DNA from 2 places in the Amycolatopsis echigonensis genome. Region 2 is predicted to be linked to the other one. Evidence: riboswitches for the same ligand, from Rfam matches in the RefSeq annotation. Region 2 holds a riboswitch; the other holds the start of a gene.
The links. A riboswitch is a leader RNA that binds a small molecule or an ion and turns the genes downstream of it on or off. The one in region 2 is predicted to bind cobalamin.

Region 1 (6,076 bases), 3.0 Mb from region 2:
CAGGCCGCGGGTCGGCTCGTCCAGCAGCACGACCGGCGGCGCGGCGGCGAGCTGCACCGCCAGGACCAAGGCGAGTCGCTGGCCTTCAGACAGGTCGCGCGGGTTGGTGTCGTCGTCGATGCCGGGCACGAGACGGTCGAGGAGCTTCCGCGCGGTGCCCGCGTCGACCCCTGACTCGACGTCAGCCTGTCGGCATTCCGCCCCGACCGAATCGAGATACAGCAGGTCAGACGGGGTCTGCGGGACCAGGCCGACGCGCGTGCGGGCGGTTCGGGACCGGAGCGTCTTCGGGTCCGCGCCGAGAATGTCGACCTTGCCGTCCGACCGGGGCCCGCTGCCCTGCAACGCCCACAGCAGCGAGGACTTGCCCGAACCGTTCCGGCCCATCAATGCGACGACCTCGCCGCGGTTCAGTCGCAGGTCAACGCCGCGCACCGCGTGCACGCCGCCATACCGGACCCGCACCGCCCTCGCGGTGAGGACCGCTTCGCCAGAGCTTTCCGCAGCCTGGGCAGGGCGGCGCTCGGCCAGGCGTTCCCGGAGCGGGCGAGCGAGCCGACGGGCGTCGCGGACCGACAGCGGCAGTGGCGACCAGCCCGCGAGCCTGCCCAGCTCCACGATCGGCGGGGCGACGTCGGCCTCGGCGAAAACCTCCGCCGGCTGCCCGGAGACGACGGTGCCGTCGCCGGGCAGGTAGAGCAGGCGGTCGGCGTACTGCGCGACGCGTTCCATCCGGTGCTCGGCCACCACGACCGTCGTGCCCAAGTCGTGCACCAGGCGCGTGATCGCGGCCAGGACTTCTTCGGCCGCGGTCGGGTCGAGCGCTGAAGTCGGTTCGTCCAGCACCAGCACGCTCGGGTGCGCGGTGAGCACCGCGCCGATCGCGACGCGTTGCTGCTGCCCGCCGGAAAGCGTCCGCAGTGGACGGTGGCGGAGGTCGGCGATGCCCAGCAGGTCCAGGGTTTCCTCGACGCGTTTGCGCATCACCTCCGGCGCGACCGCGAGCTGCTCCATCGCGTACGCGAGTTCTTCTTCAACGGTGTCGGTGACGAATCCGGCCAGCGGATCCTGCCCGACCATGCCGACGACCGACGCCAGTTCGCGCGGCGGATGCGTCGCGGTGTCGAGTCCGGCGACCTTGACTCGCCCGGCCAGCGTGCCGCCGGTGAAATGCGGGACCAAGCCGTTGATCGCGCCAAGCAATGTCGACTTGCCGACACCAGTGCGTCCGGCGACCAGGCAGAGTTCGCCCTCCTCGACCGTGAGGTCGACGTCCCGGAGCACTGGCCGGTCCGCCCCGTCGTACGTGACGCTGACGTGCGAGAACTCGATCACCGGACCACCTCCGACACCAGCGCCGGACGCGGCGCGAACCAAGCGGGCAGCACACTGATCAGCACCGCGACGGTCGGCAGCAGCGGCAGCTCCGGCCAGGTCAGCGGGCTGGCCGGGGTGACGAGCGAAACCGGGTCGGCGAGCAGCACGAGCACCGCGGTCGCGACGCCGCACAGCGCGACCAGCGTTTCCGGCAGCCGCCACGGATCCGGCCGATAGGTCGTGCGCCGGATCTGCCGTCCGCCCAACACGAATCCGGCGGCCGCCAGTACGAGCCCGGCGATCAGCATCGGCACCCCGAGCCACGACGCCGACCCGTCGAGCACTCCGTAGACCCCGACCGCGACGCCGACCAAACCGGCCAGCACACAGGTCGCGATCAGCATCCGGACGCGCGGCGAGAGGTAGCCGCGCCGTCCGTAGCCGCGGGAATCCATGGCCGCCGCGAGCTGCAGCGACCGGTCCATGGCGTCGGCGAGCACCGGCACGAAAATCCCCTTCACGAACCGCAGGCCGCGCGTCTTCCCGGAGCGCAGCCGACGCGCGCGACGCACCCGCTGCACGCTCTCGACCAACTGCGGAGCCACCGACAGCGCGACGGTTACCGCCGTCCCGACCTCGTAGAGCGCTCCGGGCACGGCCTTGAGCAGGCGTTTCGGGTTCGCCAGCGCGTTCGCGGCACCGACGCAGAGCACGATCGTGGCCAGCCGGAGCCCGTCGTACAGCCCGCCCAGCAGCTCCTCGGCCGAAGTGGGACCGAGCAGCTGAATGCCAGCCGCGACGCTCGGCAATGGGATGGTCGGCAGCGTGAACAGGACGTGGCCGCCGTCCTCGCCGCCGATGAGGATCCGGAACAGCACGCGCGACAGCAGGATCACCCCGGCGACCCAGGCGTACATCCGGAACGCCAGTGCCCACGGCGCGTCGCCGCGGCGGAGCACCACGACGAACCCGGCCACCGCGATCACCAGCGCGAGCAAGACCGGGTTCGTGGTCCGGCTCGCGGCGACGGCGAGCGCGAGCGCCCACACCCACCACGCGCCGGGATGGAGCGCTCGCGGACTACTCCGCAGCACGCCTGCGACGCATCGCGACGACCGTCCCGGCCACCACGAGCAGCACGACGACCACGATGCCGATCACGAGGCCCCACGGGAAGGCACTGTCCGAAGTGGACGCCGGAGTCGGAGCGGGCGCGTTGGCCTTGCGGACCGGCTCGGTACGCGGCGGCGGATATTCGGTATAGGACTTGCCAATCGCGAACGACCAGCCCTCGAACGCACCGGCCGGTGGCTTCCAGCTCTGCGCGCCGACCTGCGCCGAAGCCCACCTGCCGCCGTTGGTGGCGGTCCAGAAACTCCACGACGCCTTCTCCGGCGGCATCCCGGTGCAAGTCTGGTCCGCGGGTTTGCCCTCGATCTTGCACATCACCGCCAGGCCGTACTTGCCCGCGCCGGTGAGTTCGAAGCCGGCGTTTTGCAGGGCTGTGACGCCGTTTTCCTGCTTTCCAGGGGCGCACCGGACGAGGGTTTCGCCGCCCAGCCCCTGGAAATCGACGACAACCGTGACGCCGTTGTCGTCTTGGCAATAGCCGTCGGTGCCCTTGCCGGGCGTGGTCGCGGAGGCGGACGACGCCCCGCCCAAACCGGTAGCGACGAGAAGAGCGCAGCCGGCGAGGACTCGCCCCCAGAGCCGCGCGTGCACGAACCGCATGTCAGATGTACCTCGCATCGATCGGACCACGGCGGGCGATCCGGCTCGCGGTCCCTCCCCGGGGCCGCTCACGGTTGCGGGCCAGCGCCGGATTCTCACCGGCTTCCCCCGTTCGTGGCGAAGAACTTGTCGACGTTAACGCACCGCAGGCCCCGCCGGAAGCGACCGCGGACACACCTACACTTCCGGGCGTGGGACAGGATCAGCTGCGCGTCGGCCTCGTCGGAACCGGACCGTGGGCCACCACGGTGCACGCCCCCGGGCTTGCGGATCATCCAGGTACCGTGCTCAGTGCTGTCTGGAGCCGCCGGCCGGAAGCCGCCGCCGCGCTGGCGCAGGCGTACGACGCGGTGCCCACCAGCCATCTGGACGAGTTGTTCGAGCAGGTCGACGCGCTGGCGTTCGCCGTGCCGCCGACCGTGCAGGCCGAGCTGGCCGTTCGGGCCGCGGAGGCGGGCAAGCACCTGATCCTCGAGAAACCGATCGCCGCCGACCTGGCCACGGCGCGGCGTCTCGCCGACGCCGTGACGTCTGCTGGCGTCGCCTCGCTGGTGATGCTGACGCTGCGGTTCGCCCAGCAGACGCGCGATTGGCTGGACGGCGTCACCGCCGCCGGCGGTTGGCGAGGCGGCAGCGTGCGGTGGCTGTCCGGCGCGCTACTGGACGGCAAATACTCGACCTCAGCGTGGCGGCAGGATCCGGCCGGCGGCGCACTCGCCGACATCGGCCCGCACGCGTTCGACCTGCTCGACGCCGCCCTCGGCCCGATCACCAACGTCCTCGCCGCCCATCGCGGTCCCGAAGACCTGTGGCAACTGCTGCTCGAACACGAGGGCGGCATCACCAGCACCGCGACCCTCAGCCTGCGCCTGCCGGTGATGCCGACAGTGGTGGAGTATTCGGTCTTCGGCGAGCACGGCTTCCGCACGCTCGGCCGCACCGGCACGGCGAACGAGGCGTACACCGCGCTGCTGGACGATTTCGCCGCCATGGTGGCGAGCGGAACGACCACGCATCCCTGCGACGTCCGGCGGGGCGTGCACCTGGCTCGGATCGTGGACCAGGCTCGCGCTGCCGCGCGCTGAGCCCGTTATTCCCTTGCCCGGTCTGAGACGATGAACGGGAAGTTCGTTTCGGACGAAGGAATGCCTATGCGCTCCGCCACGGCCCGCTCCGGTCGCGGCCTGGCCTGAGCTGTTCGGCCTGCGCGCCTGGCGTCGGGTTTGCTGCCCGGTTCTTGTGCTGCCCTCTTCCCGAAAGGCTTCCACCGGAGATGTCCGCCCTCCAGGCATACGTCCGCGCGACCGCACCGATCGGTCGCGGTGTCGAACGAATCGGCCCGTTCCTGGCGACTTTCGCCCAGGACACCTCCCGTCCGATGGCGAACTATGCCATCCCCGACGACGGCGCGAAGCCCTCGTCGGCCGAGATCGCTCTCCTGATTTCCGCTTACCAGCAACGAAATCTCCTGCCCCGGCTGGAGTTCTTCACCGAAGCCGCTCCGGACGTCGAGGCAGCCCTCGTCGCCGCGGGGTTCACCGTGGAACGACGTGTGCCGGTGATGACCTGCAGCGCCGAAGACCGTGTTGATCGTGTTGCGCCGGAACACATTCGGCTGCGCGAGCCCTCGTCCGACGACGAATTCCGCCGCCTGCGGTCCGTGCAGAACGTCGCCTTCGGAGAACCGCCAGAGGTGTCCGACGCCGATGTCGAACGCAACCGCGACTATCTGACCGTCCTGGCCGAACACCGCGAAACCATTGTGGGCGGCGGGATTGCACTGGATATCGTCGCTGGCACAACGGAAATCGTCGGCATCGCCGTCGCCGCCGAATACCGCGGCCAAGGCATCGCAGCGGCAATCACGACGCACCTAACGCGCCTTGCCCACGAACGCGGTGCGCGCACGGCGTTCCTGACGCCAGGGGATGTGGGAATTGGGACGGTGTATCGCCGTGCCGGGTATCGCGTTGCCGGCGAGTGTGTGCACCTGTCGCTGAGCTAAGACGTGGTCCTTGCCGCCGCAACGCACAGCCGTTGCGGCGGCAAGGAACCGTCAACTGGCTGTCTCCCACTCGACCGCCACCTCCCGCACCCCGCGGATTACGCCGTAGGTGCGCCGAGGCCGGGCATCCGCTCGAAGCCGCAGATTCGGCAGTGCCGCAAGCAGTTCCTGCAACATGACTCGCAACTCGAGCCGGGCGAGGTGCCGGCCGAGACACCGGTGCGCACCGGCACCCCAGCCGAGATGCGCTGGCCGAGTCCGCCCGCGCTCCGGCCGGAAGACGTCGCCGTCGCTGAAGTGCCGCTCGTCGCGATTGGCGCTTCCCCAGGCGAGCAGCACCCGATCCCCGGCGTCGAGCCGCACTCCGCCCAGCATCGTCGGCCGCGTGACCGCCCGGCCGGTCGCCGCCACCGCCGGCTCGTACCGAACCGCCTCCTCGATGAACTCCTCCAGCACCTTGGGACTGTCCCGCGCCCGATCACGCAGGTCGGGATTCTCGGCGAGCAGCAGCGCCATCGTGGCTGCCGCGTCAGTGGTGGTCAGCTGCCCGGCGGCGACCATCAGCGCCGCGAACCGAAGCACTTGCCGTTCGCTGGCCGGCGCGCCGAGGTCAGCGTGGATCACGTCGGACAGCATGTCGTCCCGCGGCACGCCAGCACGTTCACGGATGTGTCCGAGCAGGAGCTTCGCGTACTCCCGACCACGCTTCTCTGCTTCCTCCCGGCTTTCGGCGGCGACCAGTCGCTTGGCGTGTTCCGCGAGCAGTTCCCGTCCGCTTTCCGGAACGCCGAGCAATGCCGCGACGACAATCGGCGGCACCACTTGCGTGTATGCGGTCACCAGGTCGGCCCGACCTTGCTTGGCAAATCCGGTGAGCGTCTCCCGGCACAACCGCCGGATGAGTGACTCGTGTTCCTTCGCTGCCGTCGGCGTGAAATAAGGCCGGAGAATACGACGCCAAGCCATGTGCGCCTGGCCGTCGAATTCAAATAATGGCGCTCTCGGCGGCGGATTGCCGTCGGA
Region 2 (6,076 bases):
CCTCACCAACAACGAGCTCGCCGCGGTCCCCGAGTGGCTGGCTAGCTTGCCTTGCTTGGTCAGTCTCTCCTTGAGCGGCAACAACCTCGCCTCGCTGCCGGAAAACATCGGCGACCTGGTCTGTCTCCACTGGCTCGACGCGAGCCGGAACTACCTCACGGATCTGCCGGAAAGCTTGGCGGACCTGGTGAATCTCGACAACCTCGACCTGTCGGTGAACCAGCTGTCGAGCTTGCCCGCACGCCTCGGCAAGCTCGCGGGCCTGACCAGGCTTTTCCTGGCCGAGAACGCCCTTGCCGAGCTGCCCGAATCCTTCGGGGAACTCGGCAGCCTCCGGAATCTGGACTTGCGGGGCAACCAGCTCGTCTCGCTCCCCGAAAACTTCTCCCGCCTGGACCGCCTCACCACCCTTCTCCTCTCCGACAATCGCCTCCGCAGTCTGCCCGCCGCTCTCGCGCACTTGCCTAAGCTCACCACCCTCAGCGTCTCCGGTAACCCCTTCATCAGCCCGCCTCCGGAAATCACCGCCAGTGGGTCCGAGTCCGTTCTCGAATTCCTCCGCGAGCGCGAACGCGGCAGCACCGCGCAATGGGTGTCCAAACTCCTCGTCGTAGGCGAAGGCGGCGTGGGCAAAACTTCCCTCGTCCGCGCTCTCGCCGAGGACGAGCACGATCCGGACGAACCCTCCACACACGGCCTGCTCGTGCGGGATCTCGAACTCGACCACCCGGAACGAGATGTCCGGATGCGGATGTCCACCTGGGATTTCGGCGGCCAGCAGATCTACCACGCCACCCATCAGTTCTTCCTCACCAACCGTTCCCTGTTCGTCCTGCTGTGGAATTCACGGCTGGGGTGGGAACAGGGAAAACTGCATTACTGGCTCGACATCATCACCGCCCGCGCGCCGGAATCGCCGATCGTTCTCGTGGCCACGCACATTCACGGCCGTCCGGTCGATCTGCCGCTCGCCGAATTGCGGGCGAAATACCCGAGAATCGTCGCGAGCGTGCACGTGGACAACGCGACGCGGGACGGCGTCGGGGAACTGCGCGATCTTCTCGCGCGGCACGCGGCGGAACTGCCGCTCATGGGTTCGGAATGGCCTACGTCCTGGCTGGCCGCCGCGGACGCGGTGCGGCAGACCCAGGAGAACCACATCACGGTCGGCCGGATGTGGCGGAGCATGGCCGAAGCGGGCGTCACCGGCGCGGAGCCGAGCCGGTTCATCGCCCGGGCGCTGCACGAACTCGGCGACATCCTGTACTACCCGGACGATCCCGACCTCCAGGAAACGGTCGTGCTGCGGCCTTCCTGGGTCAACGACTACATCAGCCGCGTCCTGGACAGCGACGAGGTCGCCGAACGGCACGGGCTGCTCACCCGGGAACACCTCGCCGCGCTGTGGTACGACCTCGACAAGGGGATCCGCGACCATTTCCTCGGCATGATGGACAAGTACGACCTGTCCTACCGCGTCGAGTCGAACGGCGGGGGAGATCTGAGCCTGGTCGTCGAGCGGCTGCAGTGGAATCCGCCCGAGTACGCGGGGCAGTGGGCGGCCGCGCGGGAGAACGCCCAGCAGATCAAGGTGATCTACCAGCTCAACACCATGCCGCCGGGCATCCCGACGTGGTTCATCGCGCGGTCGCACCGGTTCAGCCGCAACGTGCACTGGCGCACTGGTGCGCTGCTCGGCCACCGCGACGGCCGCCACCTCGCGCTGGTCAGTGCGGACCGCCAGCACAACACCGTCGAGCTGACCGTGCGCGGGCCGTCGCCGGTCGGGTTCTTCATGGTGCTCGACGAGGGGCTCAACCTGACCCTGGAACGGTTCCCCGGCCTGGACATCACGCGCCGCGTGCCGTGCCGGTGCGAACCGGACTGCCCGGAGCTGTTCGACTACGAGAACCTCCGCGCCCGGCTGGAACGCACGCCGCCCAAGCACGAGATCGAATGCCACCGCTCCGGCGAGCAGGTTTCGGTGCCGGAGCTGCTGTTCGGCCTCGCCCCGGCCGAGCGGGACTCGACGCGCGCGTCCATGGAGCGGCTGACCCGCACCGTGGAGCAGTTCGGCGAGCGGCTGGAGGAGCAGAGCGACTACCACCAGCGGATGTTCCTGCGCCTGCAACGGCTCGTGCAGCACCAGCAGGAAGCGCGCTGCCCCAGCGTGTTCGCGGTCGTCCCGGCAGGGCGGCGGCGGATCACCGGCTCGCCCTACGAGATCCACCTCTACTGCGAGGAGCCCGGCGCCTGGCATCGGCTGGACGGCGACAAGGGCGTGTACTCGGTGTCGCAGCCGCGGGAATGGTTCGTCAAGCTCGGGCCGCACCTGGAGCACCTCATCCGGGTCATGAAACACGCCGCGCCGCTGGCCGGACCGGTGCTCGGGGTGGCCGCGGGCGTGCTGAACGAGCAGCTGAAATCCGACTGCGACCTGATGAAGGAGCTGGCCGCCCAGCTGCCGAAGGAACTGCACCGCGAGCGCCTCCTGCCGGGTGCGGACCGGCAGGAGGAGGACCTCCCGGAGTCGCACGCGAAGACCGACGCCGACTTCCGCGCGCTGAAGGCGATGCTCGGCAAACTCGACCCGGACGAGGAATGGGGCGGCCTGTCCCGCTACGACACGCCGGAAGGCCTCACGCTCTACCTCTGCCCGGAGCACCTGGCCTTCTACCGCGACCCCGCGTGAGCGTGCTTGCTCCGTTCGGTGCGACCCCGGGCACACCGGCCGCGCAAACCAGGAGATAACGGACAGCCCGGACCCTTGGGCGATTGACGACCGGCCGGACACCGCCGTACCGTGCTGCTCGCGCGACGGCTTCCCGAAGCCGGTGAGATTCCGGCACGGTCGCGCCACTGTGAGCCCCTCCCGGGGCGAGTCAGGTCGAGGAGCCGTCGTCAGGTCCACCCGCAAGGGACGCGTCATCCCGAAGGAGAGCCATGGCCACCATTCCGGCCGACCGGTCCACCCCCGTCGTCTTGCCCGTGTCGAAAGCCGCTTTGCTGCTCGGCGCGACCGTCGTCGGCGCGCTGCTGCTGTACTACTTCATCGGCGTCGACCAGGGCGCGGTTTCGATCTTCGGCAGCGACACCCACGTGCACGAGTTCGTCCACGACGCGCGGCACTTCCTCGGCTTCCCCTGCCACTGACGCGCCCGGAACGGACAACCGAACAATGCAGAACAAGCTGATTCTGCGCGGCCTCCTCGCCGGAGCGCTGGGCGGAGTGCTGGCGTTCGTCTTCGCCCGGATCTTCGCCGAACCGCTGACCCAGGCGGCGATCGACTACGAATCCGGCCGCGACGAGGCGCAGATGGCGCTCGACCAGGCCGCCGGCCTGCCGACCGAGCACGGGGACCACGAGGTTTTCAGCCGTGCCGTGCAAGGCAACCTCGGCATCGGGCTCGGCATGGTGCTCTTCGGGGTCGCGATGGGCCTGCTGTTCGCGGTGACCTACACCGTGCTGCTGGGCCGCGTCGGCCGGATCCGCGCGCGGGTGCTGGCGGTGCTCGTGGCCGGGGCCGGATTCCTGGCGCTGTACCTCGTGCCGTTCCTGAAATACCCGGCCAACCCGCCGGCGATCGGGCACGAGGCCACCATCGGCGCGCGCACCGGGCTGTACCTGGCGATGGTGGTCGCGTCGGTGATTTTCCTGGTCGCGGCCGTCGTCGTGGGCAAGCGGCTCGCCCCGCGGCTGGGCAACTGGAACGCGACGCTCGTCGCGGGCGCCGGGTTCGTCGTGCTGTCCGCGCTGCTGATGGCACTGCTGCCGTCGCTGGGTTCGCTGGCCTCCAATGTCGCCGAGTACGGCCCGCAGGCCAGCGAAACCCCGCTGCCGCTCAAGGCCCCCGACGGCCGGATCGTGTACCCCGGATTCCCGGCCGACACGCTCGTGGGATTCCGGCTCTACTCGGTGCTGGCTCAGGTGATCCTGTGGACGACCATCGGGCTCGTGTTCGGCCCGCTCGCCGAACGCGTGCTGGACCGCGGGCGCGCGGCTACCGTCGAGGCGTGAACCCGCTGACCGGACTGGGCCCGTTCTTCGCCGTGGACACGCATCCGGCGGGCGAACCGGCCGAGCCGTGGCGTCCGCTTTCCGAAGTCCTCGACGACGGCCCGGTGCTGCGCGAGCGAGTCGCGCAGAACCGGGCCGTGCTCGGCGGCGATTTCGTGGAACCGCGGGTCGCGGCGTCGATCGCGCACCTCGGACTGGCGGCGCGGATCATCTCGCCCGCGTTGGGGCTCGCGGTCGGCGCAGGCGCGGTTCCGGACTACTCGACTGCTTGGTGGCAGCCGAAGCTGGGCGGCGCGTTTCCGTTGTCCCTTGAGGAAAATCCGCCGGTTGAGTCCGATGTAGTCAGTGCGTTCGCTTCGCGGGTGCTGCGCGGGCCGTTGGCGCGGTTGGACGACGCGATGGCGCAGTTCTCGCTGGCGCGGAATGTCCGGCGGGGGAACGTGGCGTCGGCGCTGAACGGGGCGGTGACGGTACTGCGTTCCGAGCGTCCGGAGTGGACTGACCGGATCGCCCGAATTGTTGCCGCGCTGGAGGAATTGCCGGAGCTCACCGGTACCGGAACCCGGGAGAATGGACGGTTCCGTCGCCGCAGCTGTTGTTTGTTTTATCGGGCGGCACCGGATCGGAACGGCCCGAAATGCGGGGATTGCGTACTGATTTGACCGGTCAGGGCGCCCGGTTGGCCTGATAGGCGATCATGCTTCCGGCGAACCGGTCGGCCTCGTAACAGGGATCGCTGTAGGCGTCCAGCTTGGGATCGGTCGCGGTCACGGTCACGGTGAGAAGCGTGTCTTCGGCGACGCCGGTTTCGACGGTGCAGTGGCCGTCCCCGTTGTCCCGGTGGATGCCGGGGTAGTGGTGGACGGAGACCGGGGCGAAGCCGGGAACAGCGGCTCGGTGATGGTAGAGGGCTTCCAGCCCGCCTGAGGTCGTGTCGACGGAGGCGACGTAGCTCAACGCCTTCGTGTCGCGGGGAATCCAGGTGCAGGCGGTCTTGCCGCCGGCCGTCGCGGTCGTTCCCGGGCTGCTGACGAAGAACGTGACCAGTTGGTCGTGGGTCATCAGGTCGCAGGGTTTGGTCGTGAACTGCGTGAGGTCGAGCGGGGCGTCGGGCAGCGGCGGCGACAGCCGGGGCGGAGGCGTCGGCGCGGACGAGCAGCCTGCGACGCCGAGGAGCACCGCGAGCAGCAGGCCCGCCCGGCGGCTGCCGTGCGGAAGCACAGTTTTGTTCGGCGCCACGGAATTGAGCATAGCTGCGTTCCGGCGCTTTCGGTTTCCCGTCGAAAGGACGCGAAAGACCGTTTTGTGCGGTCGAATGCCTTATCCGTCCTTGGGCATGCAATCGAGATCTGCGCCAGGAACACTCGGGAAGAGAAGACTTGGGAGGTTGCCATGCGCGGGTACCGCAACTACTGGACCTACAGCGCCGGGCTGCTCGTCGCGTGGGCGCTGGTCTTGCTGTTCGTCGGCCTGTTCCGCGGCGGACACGAGGTGGCGATCGTGCTGCCGGTGTTCGGCGGCTTCTGCATCGGCTGGGTGAGCACGACGATCGCGCGTTATGTGTACCCGCCGCCTAAGCAGTGGCTGAGCTGAACCGTCCGCCGGAGGCCGCGCGTCCTGTCTTGGCCGGTGGCCCGCGCCGAGTCACCCGAACGGGCGGACCCGTCGGGGGCGAGGACGTGACGGATTTGCCCGGAAACTGCGTAAGGTCGAGGCCATGCCAGGGGACGACGGCCTGCTCACGCAGGACAGCACGCGCGGGCTCACCGCGGCCGAGGTGGCCGAGCGGGTCGCCGCGGGACGGACGAACGACGTGCCCTCGCGCACCAGCCGCAGCGCGTGGGAGATCGTCCGGGCGAATGTCTTCACGCGGATCAACGCGATCTTCGCGGTGCTCGCGGTCATCATCTTCTCCACCGGCTACCTGCTGGACGGGCTGTTCGCCGGGGTGATCGTGGCGAACAGCGTCGTCGGCATCGTGCAGGAGCTGCGCGCCAAGCGGACGCTGGACCGGCTCGCCATCGTCGGGCAGGTGCGGCCGCGTGTGCGCCGCGACGG

Region 1: it holds a riboswitch for cobalamin, as region 2 does, so the genes downstream of both, ATK30_RS20520 (hypothetical protein) here and ATK30_RS35120 (CbtB domain-containing protein) in region 2, are expected to answer to the same signal.

The regions. Positions count from the first base shown of each region.
Region 1 covers NZ_PJMY01000003.1:3,298,944-3,305,019, reverse strand. The annotation lists gene ATK30_RS20530 (ABC transporter ATP-binding protein) at 1-1,335, opposite strand, end outside; gene ATK30_RS20525 (CbiQ family ECF transporter T component) at 1,332-2,411, opposite strand; gene ATK30_RS20520 (hypothetical protein) at 2,398-3,048, opposite strand; cobalamin riboswitch at 3,064-3,211, opposite strand; gene ATK30_RS20515 (Gfo/Idh/MocA family protein) at 3,240-4,133, shown strand; gene ATK30_RS20510 (GNAT family N-acetyltransferase) at 4,322-5,053, shown strand; gene ATK30_RS20505 (cytochrome P450) at 5,105-6,076, opposite strand, start outside.
Region 2 covers NZ_PJMY01000003.1:6,348,463-6,354,538, forward strand. The annotation lists gene ATK30_RS35115 (leucine-rich repeat domain-containing protein) at 1-2,692, shown strand, start outside; adenosylcobalamin (AdoCbl) riboswitch at 2,816-2,901, shown strand; gene ATK30_RS35120 (CbtB domain-containing protein) at 2,944-3,153, shown strand; gene ATK30_RS35125 (CbtA family protein) at 3,179-4,018, shown strand; gene ATK30_RS35130 ((2Fe-2S)-binding protein) at 4,015-4,680, shown strand; gene ATK30_RS35135 (DUF3558 family protein) at 4,685-5,257, opposite strand; gene ATK30_RS35140 (hypothetical protein) at 5,411-5,611, shown strand; gene ATK30_RS35145 (HAD-IC family P-type ATPase) at 5,736-6,076, shown strand, end outside.